3 regions of the Streptomyces sp. NPDC028298 genome follow, and region 3 is predicted to be linked to each of the others. Evidence: riboswitches for the same ligand, from Rfam matches in the RefSeq annotation. Region 3 holds a riboswitch; each other region holds the start of a gene.
The links. A riboswitch is a leader RNA that binds a small molecule or an ion and turns the genes downstream of it on or off. The one in region 3 is predicted to bind cyclic di-AMP.
Positions count from the first base shown of each region.

Region 1 (10,212 bases), on a different contig from region 3:
CGGATGGAGTTCGTACCGCAGTCGACGGCGGCGACGCGGGTCACCGGCCGTCCTCGGCGGACTCGTCGCCGGCCGGCGCTCCGGCCCGGGTGACGCAGGCGCCCTTGCGCCACCACTCGGGCAGCATGGCGATGGCCTCGTCGCCGAGCGGGTTGACGCCGGGGCCGGCGGCCAGCGAGTGCGCCACCAGAACGTGCAGGCACTTCACCCGGTCCGGCATGCCGCCCGCGCTCGGGAAGCCCTCCAGGACCTCGATCGCGTCACGGCGCGCGATGTAGTCCTCGTGGGCGGCGCGGTAGGCCGCGGCCAGCTCGGGGTCGGTGGCCAGTCGTTCGGTCATCTCCTTCATGACCCCGTTGGCCTCCAGCGTCCCGATCGCGGACGCGGCCCGCGGGCACGTCAGGTAGTACGTGGTCGGGAACGGCGTGCCGTCGGGGAGGCGGGGCGCCGTCTCCACCACGTCCGGCTGGCCGCAGGGGCAGCGGTGCACGATCGCGCGCAGCCCGCGCGGCGGCCGGCCGAGCTGCTGCTTGAAGGCCTCGACGTCGGCGTCGGTGGGCTCGGTGCGCGGGGTGGTGGGCGGTGGCGTTTCCATGCCGTGAGTCACGTGTCTTTCTGGTCAGTTCATGGGGCGTCAGCGGTCGGCGGCGTCGGATTTGTCCACGCCGTCCCAGACATTGGTGTACCAGGGGCGGTCGGCGGTGCCCCGATCGGCACGGGACTGCTTCGCGGCGTCCGGGTCGATCACGACGTAGCCGGTCTCGCCCGGCATCACGTAGTGCAGCCGCTGCCGGATCTGCTGCTTCGCGTACGCGTCGTCCTGCCAGCGCGCCTTGAGGTCGCGAAGCTGCTCGACCCGCTGCCGGGCCTGCTCCCGCTGCCGCTCCAGATCGCCGATCTGGGCCCGCTGGGAGACGTACTGCCGCATCGGGTACGCGAGGGCGACGATCAGGGTGCACAGGACCATGGCGAGGAGCGCGGCCCGGCCGGTGAGCCGGGAGCGGCGCGCCTGCCGCTTGGTCTGGGAGCGGTAGACCCTGGCCGCCGTCTGCTCGCCGAGCAGCTTCAGCCTGGTCGAGGTGGAGAACCGGTCCCGGTCCTTCACGGCCATGAGTCCCGCCTCCCCAGTACCGGCCCGCCGTACGGGCCCGTCACGTGCGTACGTCCCCGCACACGGTACGGGACCGGGTACGGGGACGTACGGATGACGCTTCCTGAGACGCGCGGGGGTCAGCCCTTGAAGCGCGGGAAGGCGCTGCGGCCGGCGTAGACCGCGGCGTCGTCGAGGATCTCCTCGATGCGCAGGAGCTGGTTGTACTTGGCGACACGGTCCGAGCGGGCCGGGGCGCCGGTCTTGATCTGACCGCAGTTCACGGCGACCGCGAGGTCGGCGATGGTGACGTCCTCGGTCTCGCCGGAACGGTGGGACATCATGCACTTGAAGCCGTTGCGCTGGGCCAGCTCGACGGCGTCCAGCGTCTCGGTCAGCGAACCGATCTGGTTGACCTTGACGAGCAGGGCGTTGGCGGAGCCCTCCTCGATGCCGCGGGCCAGGCGCTCCGGGTTGGTGACGAAGAGGTCGTCGCCGACGATCTGGACCTTGTCGCCCAGCTTGTCGGTGATGACCTTCCAGCCGGCCCAGTCGTCCTCGAACAGCGGGTCCTCGATGGAGACGAGCGGGTACGCCGCGACGAGCTCGGCGTAGTACTCGGTCATCTCGGCGGCGGAGCGCTCCTTGCCCTCGAAGAGGTACTTGCCGTCCTTGTAGAACTCGGAGGCGGCGACGTCGAGGGCGAGGGCGATCTGCTCGCCGGGGGTGTAGCCGGCCTCCTTGATGGCCTCGAGGATGAGGTCGAGGGCGGCGCGGTTGGACTCCAGGTTCGGGGCGAAGCCGCCCTCGTCGCCGAGGCCGGTGGACAGGCCCTTGGTCTTCAGCACCTTCTTGAGGGTGTGGTAGACCTCGGCGCCCCAGCGCAGGGCCTCGGAGAAGGACTCCGCGCCGATCGGGGCGATCATGAACTCCTGGATGTCCACGTTGGAGTCGGCGTGCGAGCCGCCGTTCAGGATGTTCATCATCGGAACGGGCAGCAGGTGCGCGTTCGGTCCGCCCAGGTAGCGGAAGAGCGGCAGGTCGGACGCCTCGGAGGCGGCGTGCGCGACGGCGAGCGAGACGCCGAGGATGGCGTTGGCGCCGAGCGAGCCCTTGTTGTCGGTGGCGTCCAGGTCGAACATCGCCTGGTCGATCAGGCGCTGCTCGGTGGCGTCGTAGCCGACGAGCTCCGGGCCGATCTGCTCGATGACGGCGAGGACGGCCTTCTCGACACCCTTGCCCTGGTAGCGGTTCGGGTCACCGTCGCGAAGCTCGATGGCCTCGAACGCTCCGGTGGAGGCGCCGGACGGAACGGCGGCACGACCCGTGCTGCCGTCGTCGAGGCCGACCTCGACCTCGACCGTGGGGTTGCCTCGGGAGTCCAGGATTTCCCGGGCTACGACGACGTCGATGGACGGCACGAGCATCTCCTTATGGGATGTGACGCGGGTACGCGGGGCTCAGCAGTCCCGCGGGATGAGCCTAACCGGCTCAGGGGGATCGGCCGGCGATCGACCACCCCTTGAGCGGACTGAGCCTACATATTGTTCCTGAACGGAACAAAAAAAGAAATGAAAAACCCCGCTCCGGCGCGTGCGGGGGAACACGCGCCGGAGCGGGGAGCCCGTGGGGACGGGGAACCTCGGCGGGTCTCCGGTGCGTGCGAAGACCCCACGAGGGGCTGTTGCCTGCCGGGTGTCGCGGCGCGGTGCCGGAATCACCGCCGCCCTCCGCCGAAAGCGGCCGGTGGACCGGCGTGCCGCGCTGCTCAGCTCAGGTGGAGCTGCTGGCCCGGGTAGATGAAGTCGGCGTCGGCGACGATGTCCTTGTTCAGCTTGAACAGCTTCTGCCAGCCGCCCTTGACGTGCTTCTTCTCGGCGATCGAGCTGAGGGTGTCACCCTTGACGACCTTGTACTCGCCGTCGCCCTTCTTGACCTTCTTGCCGGTCGGGGTGGTGACGGTCTTCTGGGCGGGGCGCTCCGAGGAACGGGAGGCGGGCTGCTCCGTCGTCCGGGTGGCCGGGGCGCTCTGCGAGCTGCCGGCCGAGGAGGAGGTGGACGGGGCCGCCGGGGCCGAGCCGCCGCCGTACGGGGTGCTCGACAGGCCGGTGCCGCAGGTGGGCCAGGCGCCCTTGCCCTGCGCGGCGAGGACCTTCTCGCCGATGGTGATCTGCTGGGACTTCGAGGCCTGGTCGGCGGTCGAGGCGTAGGCGGTGCCGCCGTACGCGGCCCAGGTGGAGGACGAGAACTGCAGGCCGCCGTAGTAGCCGTTGCCGGTGTTGATCGACCAGTTGCCGCCGGACTCGCACTGGGCGACGGCGTCCCACTCGGAGGCGGTGGCCGCGGAGGCGTTGCCGGCCGCCATCAGCGGGGCGGCGATGGCGACGCCGGTGACACCGGCGAGCGTGGCGACACGGGTGGCCTTGTTCGGGCGGCGGTGCTTGCCCTTGCTGGAGAACAGCATGGAGAGATCCCCTCACCGACGCCTGCGAGGTGAGCTGTCGGGTTCGGGCCGAATGAGTTGCCCGGCCGCATGCCCTCGGTCCTGTCTCCAGGACGTCCGGCACGCGGCTTCACCCCAAGCCGTTCCCGGGTGTCTCTCGACTCCCGGACCCGGCACTTACCTTGGGTCCCCCGCTCCTGCCGACGGCGCATGACGCGACGACTGTTCCCGTACGGCCGTTGGCAGGATTCGGCGTTGCGACCGTCGGGGCCCGCTGTGGCGAGCGGTGACGACCGTAAGCAGTCGATTGCCGGAATTTCAAAGACGATCAGGGCTTCTGAGACCCATCTCTCACTTGCGCCAAATAGGACATTCCACAGCGAACCGTGACGCGAACTCCCGCTACTTCTGCACCGTTTCGGCCGTGTCCGCGATGCTTCGACCAGGGACGACGAGGCCCGGACCGCTGTCGGCCGGCGCCGCGTCCACGGTGGGCAGATCGCCCCATCCGCCTTCGAGGCCAAGGGCGTCGGAAACAGTCCAGAGGTTCCCGATGACCTCTGCGACGTACTCGGTGTCGGGGGCGTCGGCCTCGGGGCTCGCGGCATGACGCCCCGTGGACCCGTCGGTGCGGCTGCCGGCCGCGCTCTCCGCTGCGTCCCCGGCGCGGTGCCGCCCGGTACCGGTGCTCGCCGAGGCGGACGGGGTCGAAGAGGCTTCCTTCTGTCCCGACTTGGTCGATTTGTCACTCTTGTCGGCCGTCGCGTCGGCGCCGTCGGAGCTCTGCGAGGCGCTGGGCGTGGCGGAGCTGTCGTCCGTGCCGGAGGAGTCGGTCGAACCGGACGAATCACTCGAAGGGGACGAGCTGGGCGACGTCGCCAGACCGGACGAGATGTACGAACCCGAGTCGTTGCCGGTGCTCGACGAGTCGCCGGCCACGCCCGTGTCGACGCTGACCCCGGCGGAGGTCTTGCTGAGACCCGAGAGCGGCCCGCACGTCGGCCAGGCCGCGAGGCCCGAGTCGGCGAGCACCTTCTCGGCGACGGCTATCTGCTGCGAGCGGCTGGCCTGGTCGGCCGTCGGCGCGTACTCGAGGCCGCCGTGGGCCTCCCAGTTGTCCTGGTCGAGCTGGAGGCCGCCGTAGTAGCCGTTGCCTTCATCGGCGCTCCACGCGCCACCGCTCTCGCACTGTGCCACCCGGTCCCAGGTGGTCCCGTCGGCCGCGTTCGCGCTCGCCGCGGCGAGCAGGGGGATGACGATCGCGGATCCGGTCACCCCTGCGGCGACGATGAGAGCCGGGGCCTGGCGAGGGCGACGGTGACGGCCGTTCCCGGAGAGCATGCGAGAGCCTTTCGAGCGACAACGGGGAGCACGGCGACTCCTGCTGAACGAGTGGCGCAGGTGCCGCGTTGTTGATGGGTGAAGGTAGTCGCACTCGAACGCTGGTTACAAGTCGATGCAGTACTGATCACGTGAAGATCACGGATTTGACGGAGCGTCATGTTCCGGTGGCCCCAGAGGCCTTGTTCCGGTATGCGGAATCACCGCTTCGGCACGACCGCCGAAGGGTCGTCGTTGCACCGATCGCGTCCTATTTGACCGGGGTGAACTCCACCGGAAGCGTGCGCAATCCGCGCATAATGAGCCCTCCGCGCCAGCGCAAATCGGCCGAATCTCCGGCGAGTTGGATGTCGGGAAGGCGGCTGAGGAGCGTACCGATGGCGGTCTGCCCCTCCAGTCGGGCGAGCGGCGCGCCCAGGCAGTAGTGGATGCCGTGGCCGTAGCCCAAGTGCTGAAGGTCACGTCGTGACAGATCGAGCGTGTCGGGCTGTTCGAAGCGTTCGGGGTCGCGGTCGGCCGCCGCGAGCACCACGAGCACGGGGTCGCCGGCCGCGATGTCCTGCCCGCCGATCCGCACGTCCTCGGTCGCGAACCGCCACGTGGCCAGTTCGACGGGCCCGTCGAAGCGCAGGAGTTCCTCGACGCCGGTCTCCAGCAGTCCGCTCTCCCCGGCCGCGAGGGAGGCCTGCAGCCGCTCCCGCTGCCCGGGGTGGGTGAGCAGGGCGTGCATCCCGTTCCCGATGAGGTTGACCGTGGTCTCGAACCCGGCGAACAGCAGGATGAAGGCCATGGCGGCGGCCTCGTTCTCGGTGAGGTGCTCGCCGTGGTCGGAGGCGCGGATGAGACCGGAGATGAGGTCCTCGCCGGGCTCGGGCTCCGCGGTCAGGGCCTCGCGCTTGCGGTGGATGAGCTCGGCGAGATACCCGCGCATCTTCTTCACCGACCGGGCCACCCCGCCCCTCGGCCCGCCGCCGTGCCGGATCATCATGCCCGCCCAGTCCCGGAAGTCGTCCTGGTCCTCGCGCGGGACGCCGAGCAGGTCGCAGATGGCGTAGATGGGGAGCGGGAAGGCGAACTCGTGGATGAGGTCCGCGGAACCCCCGGCCGCGAACCTGTCGATGAGCTGATCCGTCAACTCCTGCACCCGCGGCGCGAACTCGGCCACGCGCCGGGGCGTGAAGGCCTTGCTGACGAGCTTCCGCAGCCGGGTGTGGTCCGGCGGGTCGATGTTCAGCAGATGCGTCATCAGCTCGGCCTTGCGCTCCCCGGGGATCCCGGTCCGGCCCTTCGCGTGCGCGGGCTCGTCGTGGTGCGCGGGGTTCTTGGACAGCCGCTGGTCGGCGAGCGTCTGCCGGGCGTCGGCGTACCGCGTGACGAGCCAGGCCTCCACCCCGCTGGGCAGCCGCGTGCGGTGCACGGGCGCGTTCTCCCTGAGCCAGGCGTAGGCCGGGTAGGGGTCGGTGGCGAACTCCCAGGTGAAGAGTTCGGGGGCGGCGCTGGCGGAGGCTTCGTGCTCGGTCACTCCTCGACGGTATCCGCACCGCACCGGAAGCCCCGGCCCACCGGGGTCGCCCGAGCCGGCACCGTCCGGCCACCGGGTCCGCGGGAGACGGCGGCCACCGGGCCGGTCCCGGCCGTCGGGCGGCGCCCGACCAAGGCGGCTCCGCCCGGTTCGCACCGGACCGTCCTGACATGCGCTGCTGTTTGACCCCGGCGGTCGGCGTCTCCCTACTTTCTGCCGTGGACCCCGAAATTCTCAGATCCAGCTTCGCGGTCGTGGAACGACGGGCCGAGTTCGCGGTCAAGTACTTCTACTCGCACCTCTTCCGCCACAACCCGCAGCTCCGCGCGCTGTTCCCGGCGGACCTCGCCCAGGACATGGAACGGCAGCGGGACCGGCTCTTCGCGGCGCTCACCTTCGTCATGGACAAGCTGGAGGATCCGGAACTGCCCCGGTACTTACGGAGCCTCGGCCGCGACCACCGCAAGTACCTGACCCGGCCCGAGCACTACGGGGCCGTGGGGGAGAGCCTGCTCGCCGCGTTCGCGGTCGTCTCTGGCTCGGCCTGGAACGCCGAGGCGGAGAAGGCCTGGACCGCCGCGTACGGATCGATCGCCCGGAGCATGCTGGAGGGCGCCTGGGAGGCCCGGCACCACGGCGAGCCGCTCTGGTGGGACGCGGAGGTCGTCTCCCGCACCCGGCACGGCGACGACCTCGTCGTGCTCACCCTGCTGCCGCGGCAACGCCTCACCTACTCCCCCGGCCAGTACGTCAGCGTCAGCGTGCCCCACCTCCCCCGTGTCTGGCGCCCCTACTCCCTCGCGAACGCGCCCCGCGCCGACCGCACCGTCGACCTTCACGTCAGCCTGGTCGAGGGCGGCGTGCTCTCCACCGCCCTCGTCCGGCGGACCCGGGTCGGCGACGGCCTGCGGCTGGGCCCGCCCGGCGGCGGCCTCACCCTGCGGACCCCGGCCGACCGTCCCCTCACCCTGATCGCGGCCGGCACCGGCTGGGCACCGGTGAAGGCCCTGCTGGAACAGCTCGAATCCGCCCACGAGGCCCGTCTGTTCCTCGTGGCCCGCGACATCGCGCACCTCTACGACCGGCCCGCCGTCGAACGCCTGCGGGCCTCGCTCCCCGGGCTCACCGTCACCTGCATCACCCCCGCGCCCGGCCGCCCCAAGGCCCAGGCGACCGAACGGCTGCTCACCGCGCTGGGCAACCGGGCGGGCTGGAGCAGACACGACGTCTACGTCGCCGGTCCGCCCGACCTCGTCGAGGAGGTCGGCGACGTACTCCCCCTTCTGGGGACACCGGCCGAGCGGGTCTTCCACGACCCGCTCCCGCCGACCGGCGAGAGCCGTCCCCGTCCGGTGGGCGCGGCCCAGTGGCTCCTGGACCGCCCACCGGCCGCCTGGCACAACCCCGCGGACCGCACCCTCGGCCCCTGACCCGGCTCCCTCAGTCCCGCCCGCCCTTCTCCTCCGCCCCGCGGATCGCGTCGCGGTACGTGCGGGCCGCCGCGCGCAGGGCGGCCTCGGGGTCGATGCCCTCGGACTCGGCCCGGACGGCCATCGCCAGCAGTTCGTACCCCACGCCCTCGCCCGAGGGCAGCGGAACGTCCAGCCCCGCCGTACGCGCCCGGGACGAGAGCTTGGCCGACAGGGCCAGGCCCGGCTGACCGAGCGGCACGCCCTCGGTGACGGAGGTGCGCCGCTTCTCCTCGGCCTTGGTGCGCAGCCAGTGCTCCTTGACCTCCTCGGGCGTCGTGGCCGTCTCGTCACCGAACACATGGGGGTGCCGGTGGATCAGCTTGGCGACGATCCCGCCGGCCACGTCGTCGATGGAGAACGGGGCGTCCGCGTCGTCCTCGGCGATCCGGGAGTGGAACACGACCTGGAGCAGGACGTCACCGAGCTCCTCGCGCAGCTCGTCCCGGTCCCCCTCCTCGATGGCCTCGACGAGCTCGTAGGCCTCCTCCAGCCCGTACTTCGCGAGACCCTCGTGCGTCTGCCGGGACGACCAGGGGCACTCCGCGCGGATGCGGTCCATCACCTGGACGAGATCGAGCAGGCGCGCGCCCGGCAGGTCGTACGAGGCGGGCAGCAGTTCCAGGTCCGGCATGCGTATGCGGCCGGACCCCGCGAGACGGGCCAGACCGTCGGTGAGCCGGGGTTCGCCCTCCCCCGTGGCCACGACGACCACCGTGCGGCCGCCGGCACACGCGTCGACCAGCTCCCGCGCGCTCGGGGCCTCCTCGTCGACGCCGACCCCCGCCTCGCGCAGATACGGCACCTGCGGGTGCGCGCCGTCCGAGCACAGCACCCGGTCCGCGCCGTGCAGCGCCTGCCAGGCGGGCCAGGAGAGCAGGCCGGGCGCGACCCGGTGGCTGGTGGTGAGCAGGACGATGCGGCCGGGGTCGGCGGCGCTCGCGCCGTCGGCGGCCACCTCGGCCGCGGTCACGTCGCCCGAGGTGGCACCGGCCGCGGCGGCGTCGGCCGCGGTCCCCTCGCCGCCCTGAGCGGCCCCCGTCGGTTCACTGGTTGCGTTCACCCCTCGAACGTAACCCACGCCGCCGACACCCCCGGAGTTGTCCACAGGGCCCGGGGAGGCGGCCGATCCTCAGGCCCGCGCGTCGGGTTACGCGGGCTGCGGGGTCGCGGTCGCGGTCACCTCGCGCACCCACGGCGTCTTCGCGTCGACACGGCTGCTCTTCTGGACGTCCCAGGTGCCGTAGCGCGGGTTCAGGTCGACGTGGAGTTCCTTGGACGCGCCGGACATCGCCTTCCAGAAGGCGGCCTTGCCGTCGGTGGTGTTCATGTCGGCACCGAGCGCGGCGGCGAGCTTGCGCGCCTCGATCTCGGTGCGCAGGCTGTCGTCGAGACGCTCGGGCGCCACGCCGTAGTTCGACAGCCAGGCCGTCTCCAGCGCCTTCGGGCCGCCCGCCTGCTGTTCGAGGGCCGCCCGCATCTCCTGCGAGTCCTTGCGGGTCACCTTCACACCGGCGTTCTTCGCCGCCCGGTCCAGCACCCGGTCCAGCACCATGCTGTGCAGCGTGTCGCGGGTGAGGGTGCCGGTGCTCGCGACGACCTGCGCGTACTGGGCGTCGTCCTTGCTGGCGGCCCGCTGCGCCGAGCGCACCTCGTCCACCCGGTCCTGCAACTGGGCGACGGTGATCCGGCTGTCGCCGACGACGGCCGCCGCACCCGGATGGGCATCGCTGCCGCACGCGGTGAGCAGAGGGGCCGCGGCGACGATCGCGGCGGAGAGGACGAGCGCGGTGCGACGGCGGCGGTGCAAGGAAGCCTCCCGAGGAGATTGTGCGACGGTGCACAAAGTCTTGCGGTGATCGATGGTAGGCAGTGGCCCGCCTCTCGGCCAGCCATTCGACCAACGATTCACGACGACTTCAGGCACCGCCGAAGGTTCCCCGCCTCCCGGAACGCCCAGGGTCCGCCCGTACGGGTGACCGCGGCGGCCCCGGCGCGACCTCCCGGAGGTCCCGGCGAAGCGGGGGACACCCGAACGGCACCGCCCGGAACACCCGAACGGCACCGCCCAGGGCGCCCGGACCGTATCCCCGGCCGCGGACTAGTCCCGCGCGTTCACCTCGCGCTCCACGACCCGGGCGACCTCCGCGCGCAGTCCGTCGCCCGTGTGCGCCACGGTGACGTTCGCGGGGTTCTTGGTGCCGCTCTTCCCGTCGGCGGTGGAACCGGCCTGGCCGCCCACGAGCACGAAGCCGACCTTCCTGTACTGCGGAGCGGCCTGCCCGGCCGCCGTGGCCTCGGGCTTTCCGGCCGCGACCACCACGTCGCAGGACCGCTGGAGCAGGCC
Region 1 is NZ_JBVHTL010000006.1:544,358-554,569, reverse strand. It holds gene ACZ4TO_RS28075 (Ppx/GppA phosphatase family protein) at 1-44, opposite strand, end outside; gene ACZ4TO_RS28070 (DUF501 domain-containing protein) at 41-595, opposite strand; gene ACZ4TO_RS28065 (FtsB family cell division protein) at 635-1,111, opposite strand; gene eno (phosphopyruvate hydratase) at 1,231-2,517, opposite strand; gene ACZ4TO_RS28055 (transglycosylase family protein) at 2,859-3,554, opposite strand; cyclic di-AMP (ydaO/yuaA leader) riboswitch at 3,559-3,752, opposite strand; gene ACZ4TO_RS28050 (transglycosylase family protein) at 3,936-4,808, opposite strand; gene ACZ4TO_RS28045 (cytochrome P450 family protein) at 5,125-6,396, opposite strand; gene ACZ4TO_RS28040 (globin domain-containing protein) at 6,615-7,826, shown strand; gene ACZ4TO_RS28035 (nucleoside triphosphate pyrophosphohydrolase) at 7,837-8,838, opposite strand; gene ACZ4TO_RS28030 (SurA N-terminal domain-containing protein) at 9,016-9,675, opposite strand; gene ACZ4TO_RS28025 (hypothetical protein) at 9,967-10,212, opposite strand, start outside.
Region 1: another riboswitch for cyclic di-AMP. It lies ahead of ACZ4TO_RS28055 (transglycosylase family protein); the one in region 3 lies ahead of ACZ4TO_RS22745 (M23 family metallopeptidase).

Region 2 (10,212 bases), on a different contig from region 3:
CTTCACGAACGAGTGAGCGATGTGGCCGCCGAGCCGTGCGGAGACATCACGCTGGGCGAAGGCGTAGCCACCGCCGCCGTCCGGCTTGCACTCGTAGATCTGCTCGCCCTCGACCACGGACGCCTGGAAGTTGTGCAGGGCGTCGCGGAAGTCGAAGGTGCCCGTCACCTTGTGGAGCTGTCCGCGGACCGCTCCGCCGGGGAACCTCGTGGTGTGCAGGTTGGCGTAGAACGAACCGGGGTCGGTCTTCAGCGTGTCGAGCAGGTCCGGATCCTCGACCTTCACGGTTCCGACGGCGCTGTGGCCCTTGATCCGGCCGAGCAGTCCACTGAAGTCGATCTTCACGCCGCCGTTCGCCCCCTTCGCGCCCTGGTGGATGTGGAGCTGGGTGGGCCGGCCGGTACCGCGCCATTTCACGGCGACGGACACCTTGTCGCCCTCGACCTTGATGAACTCCAGCGCCGCGCCGTCCGGGTCGCCGACGGCGGGGCCGCCCTCGACGGGCACCTCGGCGGCACCGCGCAGGCTCGCGGCGAGGACGGTGCCTCCGCTGCCGCCCATGACCGCGTGACTGGTCACCGCCGTCCCCGCGTCGCTCCCGGAGTGGTGCGCCCCGCCGCTCCGGCTTCCGCTCGTGCTCCCGGAGTGCGCGCCGTGGTCGGCGGCGGCCGCCGGGACGACGGCGGCGGCGACTCCGGCCGCGGCGGCCATCGCGACGCCGCTCAGGATCAGGCTCTGGCGACGCGTCGTGCGCATGGCGTTCGATCCCATGATTCCGTTTTCTCCCCGTAACCCGGCCGACGCCCCCTGCGTCAGCTTCCGCGTGGAATTACGGACCCGGTCCGGCCCGGACTCACCCTCGCCCTGTGGCGCCGGTCACATCACTCCGAATCGCTCAGAAGCGGTCAAATATGGCGAGAAATATGGCGACTATTCGAGCAGAAATCGGCTCGAATCCGTACCTACGGGTGGCAGCGACCGGAGCGTCCAGTACTCCGGGATCACAGGATCGAGGGATCGCCATGGTTGCCATCAGGCATGTCACGGGATACGCCGCCACGGGCGCCGCCGTCCTGGCGCTCACGCTCGCCGGATGCGGAGGGGGAGGCGGTGGCAGCGGCGGCAGCGGGACCAGCACCCCGCAGAAGAGCGACTCCGCGCAGAGCGGCGGCTCGACGCCCAGCGCCGCCAAGGGGTCCGCGACGTCGACGCTGACCACCGCCAAGGTCGCGAAACTGGGCACGGTCGTGACCGACGACAAGGGGTACGTCCTCTACCGCTTCGACACGGACTCGGCGAACCCGACCAGGGTCAGTTGCTACGACACCTGCGCCGCTCTCTGGCCCGCGGCCACGACCACCGCCAAGAGCGCGGTGACCACGAAGGGCATCGACAAGAGCCTGGTCTCCACGGTGAAGCGCAACGACGGCACCACCCAGATCACCCTCGCGGGCTGGCCCCTGTACCGGTACGCCAAGGACGACGAGCCGAAAGAGCCGTACGGCCAGGGAGTGGACGGAACGTGGTGGGCCGTCACGCCGAGCGGAGCGAAGATCACCACACCGGTCGCGACGAACACCGGCGGCGGAGGCTACTGACGACCACCCCACGCACGGGCCGGTCCACGACCGGGCCCCCACGCCTCGGTCTCCCGGCCGGCCCGTGACCCGTAGCCCTGGCAGCGGCGACCGGTGACCCCGGGTCGGCTCAGCCGGCCCGGTGCACCACCGCGTCCACCAGCTCGACCAGCGCGGCCTTCGCGTCGCACTCGCGCAGCGGGGCCAGCGCGGCGCGCGCCTCCTCCGCGTAGCGCACGGTGTCCCGGCGCGCCTGCTCCAGCGCGGGGTGCTCCCGCAGCCGGGCCAGCGCCTCCGCGTGCCGCGCGTCGTCCGTCAGGTCGGATTCGAGCAGCTCGCACAGCGCGATGTCCTCGGCGAGGCCCAGCCGCTCGGCGCGCTCGCGCAGCCGCAGCACCGGCAGCGTGGCGATGCCCTCGCGCAGATCGGTCCCCGGCGTCTTGCCGGACTCGTGCGAGTCGGACGCGATGTCGAGGACGTCGTCCGCGAGCTGGAAGGCGACACCGAGGCGCTCGCCGTACTGCGTGAGCACGTCCACGACGGTCTCGTCGGCGCCCGACATCATCGCGCCGAACCGGCACGCGACCGCGACCAGCGAGCCGGTCTTGCCGCCGAGCACGTCGAGGTAGTGGTCGACCGGGTCGCGGCCGTCGCGCGGCCCCGCGGTCTCCAGGATCTGCCCGGTCACCAGCCGCTCGAACGCCTCGGCCTGGATCCGGACGGCCTCGGGCCCGAGGTCCGCCAGGATGTACGAGGCGCGGGCGAAGAGGAAGTCACCCGTGAGGACGGCCAGCGAGTTGCCCCAGCGCACGTTGGCGCTGTCCACGCCGCGCCGGACCTCGGCCTCGTCCATCACGTCGTCGTGGTACAGCGTGGCGAGGTGCGTCAGCTCGACGACCACGGCCGAGGGCACGACACCCGGCGCGTAGGGGTCGCCGAACTGGGCGGCGAGCATCACGAGCAGCGGCCTGAACCGCTTCCCGCCGGCCCGCACGAGGTGCTGGGCGGCTTCCGTGATGAACGGGACCTCGCTCTTGGTGGCTTCGAGCAAACCCTCCTCGACAGCCGCCAATCCGGCCTGGACATCGGCTTCGAGAGCCTGGTCCCGCACGCTCAGCCCGAACGGCCCGACGACGGTCACGAGAGGTTCTCCTGTCTGCTGACGATCACATGGCGAACTCGGTCGATCATTCGGTCGATGACACGGTTTGTCGATGTGTCGCTGCCATCACTCAAGTCAGCGTATCCGGTCACGTTTCGATCACCGCGAGCGCCCACCGTCCCCCGGCCCACTTCGCTCCGCCAGGAGGTATGCGGGAGTACACCCGGAAGGCACACGGGAAGCACCTGCGTGCCCCAACGACGGGTACCCCCGCTCACGGGCGCCACCCGATCACCGGCGGTATGTTCATGATCAGACGATGTGACCCGACTTGCGACGACATGCGGCGAAGCACCCGGAAGAGGCCACCGTGTCCCACAGCCGTGCCCGACCCGCGTACGGCCGGGACCCGACGGTCCCCGCCCTTCCGGCCGTGCCGCACGACGCGTTCCGTCCACCGAGGTGACACACATGCGCATCCGTACGTCCTTTCCCTACGAGACCACTCACGAGGACGTCCTCGTCCCTCTCTCGGACGGCACCCGTCTGTACGCCCGCATCTGGCGGCCGGTGACCGAGGAGCCCGTACCGGCGCTCCTGGAGTACGTCCCGTACCGCCTGACCGACTGGACGGCCCCGCGCGATCAGCAGCGCCACCCCTGGTACGCCGGGCACGGCTACGCCTCCGTCCGAGTGGACGTGCGCGGGCACGGCAATTCGGAGGGCGTGCCGGGCGACGAGGGGGCCCGGACCGAGACGGACGACGGGGTGGAGGTGGTCTCCTGGCTGGCCGGCCGGCCCTGGTGCAGCGGCCGGGTCGGCATGTTCGGGATCTCGTGGGGCGGCTTCAGCTCCCTCCGTGTCGCGGCCCGCGCGCCCGAGCCGCTCAAGGCTGTCGTCACGGTCTGCTCGACCGACGACCTCTATGACAACGAGACACACCACGCGGGAGGTTCCGTCCTCGCCGTCGACACGCACGCCCGGTCGGCCCGTCTGCTCGCCTTCGCCGCCCGTCCGCCGGACCCAGCGCACGTGGGCGAGGGGATGTGGCGGGACATGTGGGAGAAACGGCTGGAGGCGGTCAGCCCCCGCGCGCACACCTGGCTGGCCCACCAGACCCGGGACGCGTACTGGCGCGAGGGCGGCGTCCGCGAGGAGTACGGAGCCGTCCGCGCGGCGGTCCTCGCGGTCGGCGGCTGGCACGACCCGCACCGCGACACGGTGCTGCGCCTGGTGGAGAACCTGCCGCCGGATCGCGTACGAGGCATCATCGGCCCCTGGTCCCGCCAGTACCCGGACCGGGGCCTGCCGCCGGGACCGGCGATCGGCTTCCTCCAGGAGACGCTGCGCTGGTGGGACCACTGGCTCCGGGACGAGGACACGGACGCGCTCTCCGTCCCCCTTCTGCGCTCGTACGTGATGGACGCGCACCCTCCGGCGACCGTGTACGAGCGGATCCCGGGCCGATGGGTGGGCGACCCCGCCTGGCCCTCACCCTCGGTGACCCCGGTCGCGTACGCGCTCCAGGGCGCCCCGCTGCCGGTGCGCTCCCCGCAGCACACAGGGGTCGACGCGGGCCGGCTCTTCCCCTCGGGCGACGACGCCGACCTGCCGCCGGACCAGCGGGAGGAGGACGCCCGGTCGGCCTGCTTCGAGTTCGAGGTGACGGAGGAGATCTGGGTCCTGGGCCGCCCCCGGGTCACTCTGCGGCTGACGTCCGCGTCGCCCCGGGGCCAGGTGATCGCCCGGCTGTGCGACGTGGCCCCGGACGGGGCGTCCACGCTCGTCACCCGGGGCGTCCTGAACCTGTCGGCGCGCCGGGGCCCCGACCAGGCGGTTCCCTGGCGGCCGGGCGACACGGAGCACGTGGTCCTCGACCTGAACGCCATCGGCTACGCGTTCCCGGCGGGCCACCGCATCCGGCTGGGCGTCTCCTCCGCCTACTGGCCCTGGATCTGGCCGCAGCCGGGCTCGGAGGCCGGCTTCACCCTGGAGCCGGTCGGCAGCGTCCTCGAACTCCCGGTGCGGGCGAGGGAGTCGGACCCCTCGGTCGCCTTCGGAGAACCGGAGGAGGCCGAACCCCTCGGCGTGACCGTCTCGGCGCCCCTGGACGAGCCCCGCCCGCCCCGCCTGGTCCTGCGCGACGTGGCCGCCGGGACCTGGAGCGTGGAGGTGGACCCGGGGCGCGGCGGGACCCGGGTGTTCCCCGACGGCCTCGAATGCACGGAGGAGGCCCGGGAGACGTACACGATCGGCACGTCGGACCCGCTGTCCGCCCGCGCCCGTTCGGTGTGGTCGATCCGGCTCCACCGGCCCGAGCTGCCGTGGGACGCCCGCGTCGAGACGGTCTCCGCCATCGCCTGCGACGCCGAGGACTTCATCACGACCGACGAGCTCGTCTGCAGGAACGGCGACGAGGTCGTCTTCCACCGGACCTGGGAGAAGCGGATCCCGCGCACGGCCGGCTGACCGGGCCCGCCGGGACGGGAGTTGGCCGTCGACGGGGCGAACCCGGTTGGTATTGAGTCCACTTGACTGCGGGCGCCCGCCCCGGTCCGGCGTGCCGGCCTCCACCTGGGACCTGTCGCGTCGACCCGACGCGGCCCGCCGCCCCGCCGCTCCCTACTGTGTCCCGCGCCACAAATCCCGCCGCGCCAGGGGCCGCTCGACGCCTTTCGAGGGTCCCGGGAGCGCCCGCCGACGCAGGCACAATGTCCGAATTGGCCCCTCATGGAGCCTTGGTGCTCTTTGGTCTCGTGAGTTGGGTCACCGGCCAGACACCCCTCCGCCGGGCGCCCCTTATGGATCAACCCGTTTGCGAAAGGCAAGTTGAGGATCCAATTCCGACACAATCGGACTTTTTACCCTCGCCTTAACCAGGCCAAAGCGATCTTCGCGGTCAAATCTCGTCTTGTTTCGGACATGTGCTCTCGCATACGTTCTGGTCGACCCCGGGCGGATCGCCGAATCCTGCCGCCGCCCGGCAACCCATCGACCCACGCACGGCAGGAGCGGGGGAACCACAGGTAAGCCGCCGGTCCGGACACATCCGGAACGGCTTGGGGTGAAGCCGCGCCCAGAGCGCGGCCGGGCATCTCCCGCCCGAACCCGACAGCTCACCTCGCAGGCGTCGGAGAGGACATTTCGCCATGCCCGTACGAGCCAAGCACCGCCGTATGAAGACCAACGTCATCACCCGGGGCATGATCGCCGCCGGAACGGGTGGCATCGCCCTCGCCCTCCCCCTCGTGAGCGCGACCGGCGCCAGCGCCGCCACCCCGGCGCAGGCCCCCCAGGTGGCCAAGACCGCCCACACCGCGGTCGTCCCCAACGTGCAGCTCGTCACCTACAAGGTGGTCGCCGGCGACACCCTGTCCAAGGTGGCGAAGAAGTACCCCAAGAGCGGTGGCTGGAAGAAGCTGTACGCGGCGAACCGCGCGATCATCGGCGACAACCCCGCGATGATCCGTCCGGGCATGAAGCTCACCGTGGGCACGAAGACGCTGAAGTCGACGACCGTCCGCACCACGGCGAACGCGACCGCCGCCGTCGCCAAGTCCAAGACGACCACCGTCACCCAGGCCGTCGCCAAGACGTACACCAACAACCTCGACGGCTGGATCAAGGAATCCCTGGACGTCATGGCCAAGGCCGGCATCCCGGGCAGCTACGACGGCATCTACCGCAACGTGATGCGCGAGTCCTCCGGCAACCCCAACGCCATCAACAACTGGGACTCCAACGCCGCCGCGGGCATCCCCTCCAAGGGCCTGCTCCAGGTGATCGACCCCACGTTCCAGGCGTACCACGTCGCCGGCACGTCGTCGAACATCTACGACCCGGTCGCCAACATCACCGCGGCCTGCAACTACGCGGCCGACAAGTACGGCTCCATCGACAACGTCAACGGCGCCTACTGATCCACCCCGCACCACCCGCTTCACCCGCACCCGCCGACGGCGCCCTCCGGCCCGTCGGCGGGTGCGTCGGTGTCGCTAGAAGCCGAAGAGGCGCTCCAGGACGACCGCGATCCCGTCGTCCTCGTTCGACAAGGTGACCTCGTCGGCCACCGCCTTCAGTTCCGGGTGGGCGTTGGCCATCGCCACCCCCCGGGCCGCCCAGTCGAACATCGGGATGTCGTTGGGCATGTCACCGAAGGCGAGCGTCGCACCCGGCGTGAGCCCGAGATGCGCCGCGGCCAGAGCGAGGCCCGTCGCCTTGGTCACCCCGCATGGCTGGAGTTCGACGGTGCCCGGCCCGGACATGGTGACCGTCGCCAGCGAACCGACCACTCCCCGTGCCGCCGAGGCCAACTCGTCGTCCGACAAAGACGGGTGACGGAGCAACACCTTGCTGATCGGCTCCGCCCAGAGGTCGTCCCGACGCGGCACCCGCACGGCCGGCAGCGTCGGATGCGGCATGACGTACCCCGGCTCGATGAGCGTCAGCCCGTCCACGCCGTCCTGGTCGACCGCCGCGTACAGCAGCCCGACCTCCGCCTCGATCTTGCCGAGCGCCGTCTCCGCCAACTCCCTGTCCAGGGTCACCGACCACAGCATGCGGTCCGTGCCCGCGTCGTAGAGCTGCGCCCCCTGACCGCACACCGCCAGTCCCTCGCCGCCGAGTTCGTCGAGAAGTGGTCGCACGCGCGGTGCCGGTCGGCCCGTGACCACGAGATGCCGGGCACCTGCCCGGGTCACTTTCGCCAACGCGGCGCGTGTCCGGTCGGAGAGTGTGTCGTCGCCGCGCAGCAGCGTTCCGTCCAGGTCAGTGGCGATGAGTGAATATGCAGTCGGAGCGGCCATGATCCGAAGAATACGGATCGAACGACTCAACGGCCCGGCCTGAACCGGACGACGTCCGGTATCCCGTCAGCAACGCCGTTCACCGCACGGTGGTAAGCGCGTTGCGACCGCTTCGGATCACCGAGGCTCCGCTTCCGCCCACACTCACTTTCCCGCACAGGACCACCCACAACTCCCCAACACCCCTTCCATCAAGGCCCACTGGGACCGGCATGAGAGTCGCGTGTCACCAAGTCCGTTACGTGTCAGGTCTGTTGAGGAGAGGCACGACGAACTTCCTCATCCATGGATACGCACTCCAGGACCGTGCGCGGCATCCGCTCGACGTCACGGACAGCCGCCACGGGGCGCGGACCAGCGGGCGGGAGCGCGGGGCAGCGGACAGTCGCGGGCGGGGGCGCGGGCCGGGCGGACAAGAGCGGGCAGGGTCAGGCGCGAACGGGGCACGAGCGCACGCGAGCGGGACGAAGGCGCGGAGTGCGGCGAAAGGAGCGGTGGGGGGAGTGCGCGGCGCGAAGGGAAGGGGTGCAACGAGAGCGGGATGAGGGCGCGGTGCGAGGGGAAGGCGCGACGAGAGCGCGACGAGCACGGTCCAAAGCCCGGTGATGCGGCGCCTGTCGACCCGCTTCCGCCCACCGCGGCTCGCAGCCGCCAGCTCCACACCAGGCCAATTCGGACATTGCAACCCCTTTAGGCCCTGCCGTAGTGGGGACACTCCCCCGTAACGTGTGCTCCGACCACATCAAACGCGTGGAACGCATGGCTCACATGGCGAGTACGAATCCGAAAGCGAGGCACCTACCGATGCCCCCCTTCGATGTCCCCGAGGGCGATCCCTTCGGCCCGCACAACCTGCCGTACGGCGTGTTCTCCCTGACCGACCCGGCCGGCGACTCCGAACGACGCGTCGGCGTACGGCTCGGCGACCACGTGCTCGACGCCGGTGCCGCGGCCCGCTCACTCGGCTCCCCCTACGCCGGGCTGCTCGCACAGCCGACCCTCGACCCGCTGCTCGCCGCGGGCCGCACCGCCTGGTCCGACGTCCGGCGCGCGCTGACGGCCTGGGTGACCGTCCCGGCCCACCGGGAAACCCTCGCTCCCCATTTCCACCCTCTCTCCGACGTGACGCTGCACCTCCCGTTCACCGTCGCGGACTACGTGGACTTCTACGCCTCCGAGAACCACGCCCGGAACGTCGGCCAGATCTTCCGCCCCGACGCCGCCGACTCCCTCACGCCGAACTGGAAGCACCTGCCGATCGGCTATCACGGCCGCTCCGGCACGGTCGTGGTCTCCGGCACGGATGTCGTCCGCCCGTCGGGCCAGCGCAAGGCCCCCGCGGACACCGCCCCGGTCTTCGGCCCCTCGGTCCGCCTGGACATCGAGGCGGAGGTCGGCTTCGTGGTCGGCGCTCCCTCGGAACAGGGCCGGCCGGTGCCCCTGGGCGACTACCGCGACCACGTCTTCGGCCTCTGCCTGCTCAACGACTGGTCGGCGCGCGACGTCCAGGCCTGGGAGTACGTCCCGCTCGGCCCCTTCCTAGGCAAGTCCTTCGCCACGTCCGTGTCGGCGTGGATCACCCCGCTGGACGCCCTCGACGACGCCCTGGTGGCCCCGCCCGAGCGCACGCACCCCCTCCTCCCCTACCTCGACGACGCCTCCGAGGAACCGGGCGGCTACGACCTCCGGATCTCCGTGGCTATCAACGGCCACGTCGTCTCCGAACCCCCCTTCTCCACCATGTACTGGACGGCCGCCCAGCAACTGGCCCACATGACGGTCAACGGCGCCTCCCTGCGCACCGGTGACCTCTACGGCTCCGGAACGGTCAGCGGCCCCACCGAGGGCGAGCGCGGCTCGCTGCTCGAACTCACCTGGAACGGCCGCGACGCCCTCGAACTCCCCGACGGCAAGCGAACGTTCCTCGAGGACGGCGACGAGGTCACCCTGACGGCCTGGGCCCCGGGCCCGGGCGGAACCCGCGTCGGCCTCGGCGAGGTCCGGGGCCGCATCACGCCGGCTGTTTCCCTGTAGAGGTCGCTGAGAGAGCTCTGGGGAGAGGCCCCGGGAGGCCTCCTGAGGAGACGCCCGGGAGACGTCCGGGAGACGGCTTCGGGAGGCCTCTCCCGGAAGGAACCTCCGGCGGGAACGGGGTCCGTGTCACGGTGACCGGCGGCCTGGCCAGCGGCCCGGCTCGCATCCCGGTCGGCGTCCCGGTCGGCGGCCCGGCTGGCGTCCCGGCCGCGTCCGACCACCGTGCCCGGCGCAGGCCGGCTCGGCCCGGCACCGCCGGTGGAGACCACGGAGCCCGGCGGGCCCCAGCCGGAGTCGGCGGCCCGGCGGGGCCGAGCCGGGATCCGCGGCCCGGCGGCGGCCCAGCCGGGATCGGCGGCCCGGCGGAGTCAGCGGCACCCGGCAGGGTCGGCGGCACCCGGCAGTGGCAGCGACACCTGACGGAGTCTGCATTGCCCGGCCGGGCGTCTCCCCGCGTCCCCCGTCTCCCCGGTATCGGGCCCGCTAGGGCTCGCTACATCCAGTCCTCGGGCTCCGGCTCCTGGTCCAGCTCCGGCCAGTCCGGGTCCGGTCCCGGCGCTGCCGCCGGAGCCGCCGAGGCCAGGGCCGGGTCCGCCTCGGGTCTGGTGCCGGGCCCCGGAGCCGCGGGCGCACCGCCGGTCAGCGAGGCGAGCACCCCGATGACGCCCTCGCCGTACGTCGCCAGCTTCTTCTC
Region 2 is NZ_JBVHTL010000004.1:154,973-165,184, reverse strand. It holds gene ACZ4TO_RS19710 (CHRD domain-containing protein) at 1-771, opposite strand, end outside; gene ACZ4TO_RS19705 (hypothetical protein) at 1,023-1,598, shown strand; gene ACZ4TO_RS19700 (polyprenyl synthetase family protein) at 1,708-2,718, opposite strand; gene ACZ4TO_RS19695 (CocE/NonD family hydrolase) at 3,151-5,148, shown strand; cyclic di-AMP (ydaO/yuaA leader) riboswitch at 5,663-5,824, shown strand; gene ACZ4TO_RS19690 (transglycosylase SLT domain-containing protein) at 5,829-6,599, shown strand; gene ACZ4TO_RS19685 (HAD family hydrolase) at 6,675-7,484, opposite strand; gene fahA (fumarylacetoacetase) at 8,289-9,518, shown strand; gene recQ (DNA helicase RecQ) at 10,012-10,212, opposite strand, start outside.
Region 2: another riboswitch for cyclic di-AMP. It lies ahead of ACZ4TO_RS19690 (transglycosylase SLT domain-containing protein); the one in region 3 lies ahead of ACZ4TO_RS22745 (M23 family metallopeptidase).

Region 3 (10,212 bases):
GCTGCGGGTGATCTTCAGGGCCTCGGCGAGGTCGGTCATCCGCAGCCGCCGGTCCGGAGCCTCGGACAGCCGGGACAGGATGGAGTAGTAAAGGTGGGGCATCCCCGCCTCCGCCTGCAACCGGCGGTCGATGGCGTCCGCCAGGAGGGAGGTCGCGGAGATGTACGAGCGCCAGGCGCGCTGTTCTGCGGCGGAGAGCCAGCGGGTCGTCATGAGACCAGTCTAGGTATTGTTTAAAACTTGAACCACTGCGCCCGGATTCCTGTGCGCGTGCGACCGGAGGAAGCGTCCCGATGCCCCGTCCCTACGTCCTGCTGTCCGCCGCCGTCTCCCTCGACGGCTTCCTGGACGACACCGGCCCCGACCGGCTGCTGCTCTCGGGACCGGCCGACTTCGACCGGGTCGACGAGGTGCGGGCGTCCAGCGACGCGATCCTGGTGGGCGCCGGCACGCTGCGCACGGACAACCCGCGGCTCCTGGTCAACTCCGCCGAACGGCGGGCCGCCCGGGTCGCCGGCGGCCGTCCCGAGTACCCGCTGAAGGTCACCGTCAGCGGTTCCGGAGCGCTCGACCCGCGGGCGCAGTTCTGGCACACGGGCGGCGCGAAGGTCGTCTACACCACGGACGAGGGCGCGCCGCGCGCGGCCGCCGCGCTCGACGGGCTCGTCGGCGTCGACGTCGTCCCGACCGGCCCCGCACTGGACTGGCGGGTGCTGCTGGAACACCTTCACGACGTACGGGGGGTGCGCCGCCTCATGGTCGAAGGGGGCGGCAAGGTCCACACCCAGCTCGTGCGCGAGCAGCTCGCCGACGAACTGCAGCTCGCCGTCGCCCCCCTCTTCGTAGGGCAGCCGGACGCGCCGCGGCTGTTCGGGACCGGGGCGTACCCGCCGGGCCGGATGCGGCTGGTGGAGACCCGGCCCGTCGGCGACGTCGTCCTCATCCGGTACGTCCCCACCGCGCCCGGCACCGGCTCGCTCGCCTCCGCCGCCGACCGCCGATGGCTGGAGCTCGCCTGCGAGCTGGCGGAACTGTGCCCGCCCTCCAAGACGGCGTTCAGCGTGGGCGCCGTGGTGGTCGCCGCCGACGGCACCGAGCTGGCCCGCGGCCACTCCCGCGAGGGCGGGGACCCCGTCGTGCACGCCGAGGAGGCCGCCCTCGCCAAGATCGACCCGGCCGATCCCCGGCTGGCCGGCGCCACCGTCTACAGCAGCCTGGAACCGTGCGCCCACCGGGCCTCCCGGCCCGCCCCCTGTGCCCGGCTCATCCTCGACGCCGGTGTGCGGCGGGTCGTCACCGCCTGGCGCGAGCCCGACACCTTCGTCACGGACGCCGACGGGAACGGGCTCCTCGCCGCCGCGGGCGCCGAGGTCGTCGTCCTGCCCGAGTGCGCGGACCGCGCCGAGGCCCCCAACCGGCATCTGGCGGGCCGGTAGGGAGCCCCTCCCGCGCCGCGCGAGGGGCTGGTTTAAACGGGTGTGCTTCGGGTCCCGCGGATGGCGTACACTGGTCTTAACGACGCGGGGTGGAGCAGCTCGGTAGCTCGCTGGGCTCATAACCCAGAGGTCGCAGGTTCAAATCCTGTCCCCGCTACTGAAGGCCAAGGGCCGGAACTCGGATTCACGAGTTCCGGCCCTTGGTGTTTCGTCCTTCTCTCTTTCTCGGTCTTCGTCCCGCCGAATTCCCCGTCCGGTTCCGTTCCGGCCGGCGGAGCCTTGCTCCCCCGGTCGGGCCACAGGGGTCGCCCGCCGCCCCCGCACCGGTTCTTCTGGACGGGTGGGGCAGCCAGGAGGTGAGCGGCGGACCGGACAGTTCCATGACCGGGCCGGCCGGCCCTCCCGCGGCGCCCACGAGCCCGGGGGCGTCCCCTCGCCCGGTCCGGCGGGAGCCGACCCACGCCGGATCGTGTGGACACGCTCCTTCGTCCGGGCCCTGCCCGTCCTGCTCGTCGCCGCCGGGATCGTCTACGACTACTTCACCCCGTCGGAATTCACCGCGACCCCCCTGTTCGCGGCCGCGCCCCTGGTCGCCGCGCCCCTCTTCTCGCTGCGCGGGACCGTTCTCGCCGGCGTCCTCGCCGTGGGCGCGGTGCTCGTGACGCACTGTGTGCTCGACATCGTCCTCCAGGTCGACGCGGTCACCGAGGTGGTCACCGTCGCGATGGCCGCCGTCCTCGCCGTCCTCATCAACAGCGTCGTCCGGCGCGGCGACGAGCGGCTCGCCTCCGTCCGGGAGATCGCCGAGTTCGCGCAGCGCGCCGTGCTGCCCGAACCCGAGGCGCTGATCGCCGGTCTCGAGGTGGCGGCCCGGTACGAGGCGGCGCAGGAGGACGCGTTCATCGGCGGGGACCTGTACGCCGTACAGGACTCCCCGTACGGCGTGCGGCTGATCGTCGGGGACGTACGCGGCAAGGGGATGACCGCGGTGGCCACCGTCGCGACGGTGGTCGGTGCGTTCGGTGAGGCGGCCGAGCGGGAGACGGCCCTGGAGGGCGTCGCGGAGCGCCTGGAGCGGGCGCTGACGCGGGCGGGCACCCGGCGCGACAGCGTCGACGCGGTCGAGGGTTTCACGACCGCCGTCCTCGCCGAGATCCCGCCGGGCGAGGACGTCGTACGCGTCGTCAACCGCGGCCATCCGCCGCCCCTGCTGCTGCATGCCGACGGCACGCTCCGCACCCTCTCCGCCGAGTCCTTCGCGCTGCCCCTGGGGATGAGTGAACTGGGGAGCCTGCCCGCCCCGACGCTGCGGGAGGGGTTTCCGCGCGGGGCGACGCTGCTCCTGCACACCGACGGACTGTCCGAGGCCCGCGACGCGCGGGGGAGGTTCTTCGATCCGGCCGCCTGGCTGGCCGGACGGGTCTTTCCCGGTCCCGACGCGCTGCTGACCGCCCTCTTCGACGCGGCCCGCGAGCACACGGGCGGCCCGCTGACGGACGACTTGGCGCTGCTCGCCGTCCGGCGTCACGAACAGTGACGGGACTGTCTCCCTCCGCATAACGACTGACATACCGTCAGGGAAATCCGTGCAAGCGGCACGCGGTCAACTCGCCCGTTTTTCATCGTTCATGACCCCAAAGTCCTGGCCAAGAGGCGTTAATGATCAGTCGGAACGGCTTGGAATTCGGTGGCCGGGTCTATTAACGTTCGATAACGCAGCGCGGTCGTCACAACCGTCACAAGAGGCGGCTCCGTGCGCACGCGCCGAATCCCGCAAGGGAACCGGGGAACCAACTCGTGGGGTGAATCGAGCGTATTCCGCCGTCGATGCACGGTGGCCGTACGCGCGTAGGAGACCTTCCTGCTCCGAACCCGTCAGCTAACCCGGTAGGCGGCAAGGAAGGAAAGGAGTGCGCCCACGTGGCGTCCAACCGGCCCGCTCAGCCAACCTCGTTCGCGCCGAACGAAGCCCACACCTTCGGCTACGGCAAGGACGACGGTCCCTGGGAGGAGTGGAACCCCACCGAGGATTCCCTCGCTCCCGTCCGCGGCCGGCACCGCACGGGCAAGCAGCGCGGCGGAGGACTCGCCCGCAGCTCCACGGTTCTCGGCGTCGGTGTCATAGCCGCCGTCGGCGGTGGCGGCATCGCCAGCGCAGCTCCGGGCAAGGCGCCCGTCTCGATCTCACTGCCCGACCTGTCGTCGGTCACCGCGTCGGCCAAGGCCCTGATCTCGGACGGCGGATCCAGCGCCACCCCCAAGGGTTCCACGACTCCGCTCACCAGCGCCGGCCTGACCAGCGCCGACACGGCGCAGGGAAGCTCCGACGCCGGTGAGGCGCTGCGCGACCGCATCATGGCGCAGGCCCAGTCGCAGCAGAACCAGGCCGACACCGCCACGCAGAAGGCCGCCCAGACCGCCGCCGCGCAGAAGGCCGTACAGGCCGCCGCCAAGCAGCAGGACGAGGCCGAGGCCAAGGAAGCCGCCGCGAAGAAGAAGGCGGAGGAGGCGGCCAAGCAGAAGGCCGAGGCCGAGCGCCTCGCCGAGCTCGCCAAGAGCTACTCGCTGCCGACCTCCTCGTACACGCTGACCTCGCGCTTCGGTGAGGCCGGCTCCATGTGGTCCTCCGGCTACCACACCGGACTCGACTTCGCGGCGCCCACCGGCACGCTGATCAAGGCGATCCACAGCGGCACCATCACCGAGGCCGGCTGGGCCGGCGCGTACGGCTACCGCACGATCCTCACCCTCGACGACGGCACGGAACTCTGGTTCTGCCACCAGTCGTCGATCAGCGTCACCGTCGGCCAGAAGGTCGCCACCGGTGACGTCATCGGACGCGTGGGCGCGACGGGCAACGTCACCGGGCCGCACCTGCACCTCGAAGTGCACCCCGGCGGCGCCGCCACCGGCATCGACCCGATGGCCTGGCTCCAGAGCAAGGGCCTCAACCCCTGATCCCCGATAACCCCTGATCCCCGATCTCCGGCAGCCCTGACGTCAACCCCCCCGGCGTCAGGGCTGTCGGCCGTCCGGACGCGGACGGCGGCACGCACCGGAACGGTGAGTGTGGAATACACGCATCCGGTACGGGCGTTGTCGCCTTACATGACTTCCCTTCGCAAGCTCGGTTCGTCCGACCTCGAGGTCTTCCCGCTCTCCCTCGGGGGCAACGTCTTCGGCTGGACGGCCGACGAGACCCGGTCCTTCGCCGTGCTCGACGCCTACGCCGCCGCCGGAGGCAACTTCCTCGACACGGCCGACTCCTACTCCGCCTGGGTCGAGGGCAACGAGGGCGGCGAGTCCGAGACCGTCATCGGCAAGTGGCTGAAGAGCCGCGGCAACCGCGCCGACATCGTGGTCGCCACCAAGGTCAGCCAGCACCCCGCGTACCCGGGACTGTCCGGTGCCAACATCAAGGCCGCGGCCGACGCGTCGCTGCGCCGCCTGGGCACCGACCACATCGACCTCTACTACACGCACTTCGACAAGCCGGAAGTGCCCGTCGAGGAGATCATCGGCGCCCTCGACGAGCTGGTGAAGGCCGGGAAGGTGCGGCACATCGCCGCCTCCAACATCTCCCCGGAGCGGCTTCGGGAGTCCCTGGAGTTCTCCGACCGCGAGGGCCTCGCCCGGTACGTCGCGCTCCAGCCCCACTACAACCTGGTCTCGCGCGACACCTACGAGGGCGCCCTCCAGGAGGTCGCCTCCCAGGCCGGGCTGGCGGCCGTCCCGTACTTCGCGCTCGCGGCCGGCTTCCTCACCGGCAAGTACCGCCCCGGCACCACCGTCGACTCGCCCCGGGCGGCCGGCGCGGCCAAGCATCTCGGCACGGAACGCGGGCCGCGGGTCCTCGCCGCCCTCGACGAGATCGCGGCCGCCCACGACGTGGCCGTCCCGACCGTCGCCCTCGCCTGGCTGGCCGCACAGCCGACGGTCGCCGCGCCGATCGCCTCCGCCCGCACGGTGGAGCAGCTTCCCGCCCTGCTCGGCGTCGCGGACCTGGCGCTCACGGACGACGAACTGACGCGCCTGTCGCAGGCCTCGGCCTGACAGCCGGACCGTCGGGGGGGGGGGGGGGGGGGGGTGGCCAAAGGGGCCCGCCCAGCTCCATACCCCCTCCCTCCTCAGCGCATTTCGCCTCCCTTTTCTCCCCCCTCCCCCCCCCCCTCCCCCCCCCCCCCCTCCCCCCCCCCCCCCCCCCCCCCCCCCCCCCCCGTGACCGTCCCGCGCTACGAGCCGTACGGGTTGTACGCCGGGTACGGGGCCGGCGCGGACGCCTGGGCCGGCCACCCGTACGGCCGCGCGGGCTGGGGAACGTACCCGTACCCCTGGGGCGGCCAGGGCGGCGGCACGGGCAGCGGTGCCATGGCGCGGGCCGCGTAGGCGAGAGCCGGACGGGCGATCTCCCGGCGGCGCCACAGCTCCTCCAGCAACTCGCGCTCCCGTACGACGAAGTCGGCGCCCGCACGGCCCCGGCGCCCCCGGTGGCGCAGGAACGCCAGCGAGGTCGCGTACGCCTCGTACTCCGCCACCGAGCGGGCCGCGCCCTTCCCGAAGTGGTGTCCGGCGTACTCGCGCGCGAGCTGCCGCGCCCGCATCGAGCCGAGCGCCCACGGCTCGGCCGCGCCCAGCCAGCCCGCGGCCGTGTACACGGGCAGTTCGGCGCGGACGGTCCGCAGCTCGCGCTGCCGCGTCCAGACGACGAGCCAGGTCAGCAGCCCGAACGCAGGCACCATGAACGCCGCGTACACCCCGAAGAACCCGAAGCGGCCGAAGCCCGATGAGCCGTTCCAGACCGCGTGCATGCCCATCGCGAGCAGCAGACCGGTCAGGGGGAGCAGGATCCGGCGCGCGTGCTGGCGTTCGGCGGACAGGGCCGCGAAACCGAAGCCGATGCCGGTCAGCACGGTGAACAGGGGATGCGCGAAGGGCGACATCACCACCCGGACGAAGAACGTCGCCGCGGTGACGGAGGCGAGCCCGCTCTCCCCGCTGAGCTGGTCGGTGCCGAACGCGGTGCCGAGATAGAGGATGTTCTCGGTGAACGCGAAGCCGGTGGCGGTGACCCCGGCGATGACGACACCGTCGACGATCCCGGTGAAGTCCCGTCTGCGGAACAGGAAGACGAGCAGGACGGCCGCCGCCTTCGCCGACTCCTCGACGACGGGCGCTATGACGGTCGCGCCGAGCGTGTCGGCGCCCGAGGGATCCGCGGTCGTCACGGCGATCCAGCGGGTCGCGAAGCTGTTGGCGACGATCGCTATGAGCGCGGCCGCGCAGGCGCCCCAGGCGAAGGAGAAGAACAGGTTGCGCCACGGGCCCGGTTCGACCCGGTCCAGCCACCGGAAGGCGGCTATGAGCAGCGGCACGGGGAACACGGCCAGTCCGAGCCCGACCAGGAAGCCCTCGGTCCCGGTCTGCTCGCGGACGAGGGCGAGGATCACCAGACCCGACATCGCGAGCAGGGTGATCAGTGCTCCGTACCGCACCCAACTGCGCTGCCACCAGTGCGGATGTCTTGGCGCGGGTCCGGTGGGGGCACCGGGCCGGTTCGGGTACGGCGGATGGATGGCCACGGCATTGACCCTAACGAGGGAGGGCGTGGCCCGCGACGGCAACCGGGTCCCCGGGAAGTCCCGGTGGACGCCGGCAGGTGTGTGCGGGTCAGACGCCCGGGGTGTGCTGGTCTCGATGCTGTACGCGCCGGAAGAGGAGGTCGTTCACCACATGACCCTTGTCCAGTCCCTGGCCCTCGAAACGGGTCAGCGGGCGGAACTCCGGACGGGGCGCGAAACCGCCGTCGGGCACGGTGTTCTCGAAGTCCGGGTGCGCGCCGAGCACGTCGAGCATCTGTTCGGCGTACGGTTCCCAGTCCGTCGCGCAGTGCACGAGCGCGCCCGGCGCGAGACGGGTCGCGGCGAGGTCCAGGAACTCCGGCTGGATCAGCCGCCGCTTGTGGTGCCGCTTCTTGGGCCAGGGGTCGGGGAAATAGACGCGCAGGCCATGCAGTGAGGCGGGCGGCAGCATCTCGCGGAGCAGGATGATCGCGTCGCCGTTGGCCACGCGGACGTTGGTCAGGCTGTTCCGCTCGGCGAGGTTGAGCAGGTTGCCCTGCCCCGGGGTGTGCACGTCCACGGCGAGGATCCCGGTGCCCTGGTCGTCGGCCGCCATCTGCGCGGTGGCCTCGCCCATGCCGAAGCCGATCTCCAGCACGACGGGGATGTCCGCCCCGAACAGCTCCGCCAGGTCGAGCGTGCGCTGTCCGTCGATGTCCAGACCCCACTTCGGCCACAGCCGCTGCAGCGCGTCGGCCTGTCCGGTCGTCACCCGGCTCCGGCGCGGCTGGAAACTCCGGATCCGCCGCTCGAAGTGCGAGCCGGCGGGATCCGCCTGCGGACCGTCGGGGAAGCGGGGCTCGCCCTGGGCACGGTGGTGACGCGGCGAGCCGTCCTCGGCGGAGGCGGGCCGGGTCTCTTCGGTGGAGTCGAGGAATTCAGACACAGTGGGGTCGATTTTACGGGCGCGGCACCGGGGGACCGGCCCGTCCGGCACCCGGGGGCCGGTCGCGGGGGCTGATGCGCCCCGGCGCGGGACGGCCCGTGCCGGGGCGCGGCCGGGGCGGGCGGGGTGCCGGGGCCTGGTGGGGGGGCGCCGGGGCTCGGTGGGCCGGGCTCGTGGGTCGCCGAGCTCGTCGGTGGGTCGCCGGGGTCGGTGGGTGGGTCGCGCCGGGCTCGTGGGCGGGTCGCCGGGCTCGTGGGCGGGGCGCCCGGGTCGGTGGGGTGGGTCGGTCAGGCCGAGGCCAGTGATGCCAGGGCCCGGCGGGCGACCTCCCGGCCGATCGGGAGCGACGCGGTGGCCGCGGGGGACGGCGCGTTCAGCACGTGCACGGTCCTCGGGCCCTCCTTGATCAGGAAGTCGTCGACCAGGGTGCCGTCCCGCAGGACCGCCTGGGCGCGGACACCGGCCGCGGCCGGAACCAGGTCCTCCGGGTTCACCGCGGGCAGCAGCCGCCGCACGGCCTCCGTGAACGCCGCCTTCGACACCGACCGGCGCAGCTCCCCGGCTCCGTAACGCCAGTGCCGCCGGGCTATCCGCCAGGAGCCCGGCCAGGCCAGGGTCCCGCCCAGTTCACGGGGCCGGACGACTCCCCAGCCGTACCCCTCACGGGCGAGCGCGGGCACCGCGTTCGGGCCGATGTGGACCCCGCCGTCGATACCCCGGGTGAGATGGACACCGAGGAACGGGAACGCCGGGTCCGGAACCGGATACACCAGGCCGCGCACCAGCTCCGGCCGCGCGAGCGTGTAGTACTCGCCGCGGAAGGGGACGATCCGCATCCCGGGGTCGTCGCCCGTGAGCCGGGCCGTCTCGTCGCAGTGCAGCCCCGCGCAGTTGACGAGCACCCGGCCGCGGACGATCGTCCCGTCGGCCGTGCGCACGGCGACACCGAGGTGGGGGCGGCGGTCGGCGCGCACGACCTGCGCCCCGTACCTGATCTCCGCCCCGGAGGCCTCCGCGAGCCGGCGGGCCACCGCCACGTAGTCGCAGATGCCCGTCGTGCCGACGTGGATGGCGGCGAGGCCGCGGACCTCCGGTTCGTAATCGGTGAGCTGGGCCGGGCCCAGCTCCTTGACCGGGATGCCGTTCTCCCGGCCGCGCTGCACCAGGCCGTGCAGGCGGGGGAGCTCCGACTTCTCCGTCGCGACGATCAGCTTGCCGGTGACGGCGTGCGCGATGTCGTACTCCGCGCAGAACTTGACCATCTCGGCGGCACCCTTGACCGCGTACCGCGCCTTCAGGGATCCGGGGCGGTAGTAGATCCCGCTGTGGATCACCCCGCTGTTGCGCCCGGTCTGGTGCCGGGCGGGTCCCGGCTCCTTCTCCAGCACCGTCACCCGCGTGCCCGGTGCCGCCCGTGTGATGGCATACGCCGTCGACAGACCGACGATCCCCCCGCCGATCACCAGCACATCGCAGTCGTACGCGCTCCGCATCCGCACCACCTCCCGGCCTCGATAGTGCACTGCGCCACTGACAATGCCCTCAAACCCCGGGACAGTGCCCCGTGTTTCCTTCGCGCCGCGGGACCGCGGCGCCCTGACCGCGCCCGTGCTGCTGGGCGCTCCCCCCTCGACCCGGGCCGTCGGCGGCCTAGGCCGGTGCCATCAGCAGCGGACGGGCCCGCTCCCGCAGCTCCACCACACGCGGTTCGTCGCCGTAGGGCTCCAGCCGGTGCAGCAGGTCCTTCACGTACTCGGTGGTGCGCGCGGAGGAGATGCGCCCCGCGACCTCCACCGCCCGCACGCCCTGCTCGCACGCCGCGTCCAGGTTGCCGGACTCCAGCTCGGCGACCGCCGACACCACCAGGCGCAGCCCGTGCGAGCGCACGAACTCCTCCGTGGGCTTCGACAGCGCCTGCTCGGTGAACCGGCGCACCTGACGCGGGGCCTTCAGATCCCGGTAGCACTCGGCTGCGTCGGCCGCGAAGCGGTCGTATCCGTAGAAGCCGAGCCAGGACGGGTCGTTGTCGCCGTCGCGGGCACGCTCCAGCCAGCCCTCCGCCGCCTTCAGCGCCGCGCCGGCCGCCTGGGCGTCACCCGCGCGCGCGTGGGCCCGTGCCTCCACGAGCCGGAAGAAGCTCATGGTGCGGGCCGTGGCGAGACCGCGGTTGCGCTCCAGCGCGGCCTGGGCGAGGTCGACGCCCTCGTCGCCGAAGCCCCGGTAGGTCGCCTGGAGGGACATGGAGGCCAGGACGTAGCCCCCGAGGGGCACG
Region 3 is NZ_JBVHTL010000005.1:17,956-28,167, reverse strand. It holds gene ACZ4TO_RS22765 (MarR family winged helix-turn-helix transcriptional regulator) at 1-213, opposite strand, end outside; gene ACZ4TO_RS22760 (dihydrofolate reductase family protein) at 294-1,436, shown strand; tRNA gene ACZ4TO_RS22755 (tRNA-Met) at 1,520-1,593, shown strand; gene ACZ4TO_RS22750 (PP2C family protein-serine/threonine phosphatase) at 1,777-2,973, shown strand; cyclic di-AMP (ydaO/yuaA leader) riboswitch at 3,189-3,345, shown strand; gene ACZ4TO_RS22745 (M23 family metallopeptidase) at 3,357-4,394, shown strand; gene ACZ4TO_RS22740 (aldo/keto reductase) at 4,545-5,489, shown strand; gene ACZ4TO_RS22735 (PrsW family intramembrane metalloprotease) at 5,669-7,015, opposite strand; gene trmB (tRNA (guanosine(46)-N7)-methyltransferase TrmB) at 7,104-7,940, opposite strand; gene lhgO (L-2-hydroxyglutarate oxidase) at 8,228-9,433, opposite strand; gene ACZ4TO_RS22720 (MFS transporter) at 9,591-10,212, opposite strand, start outside.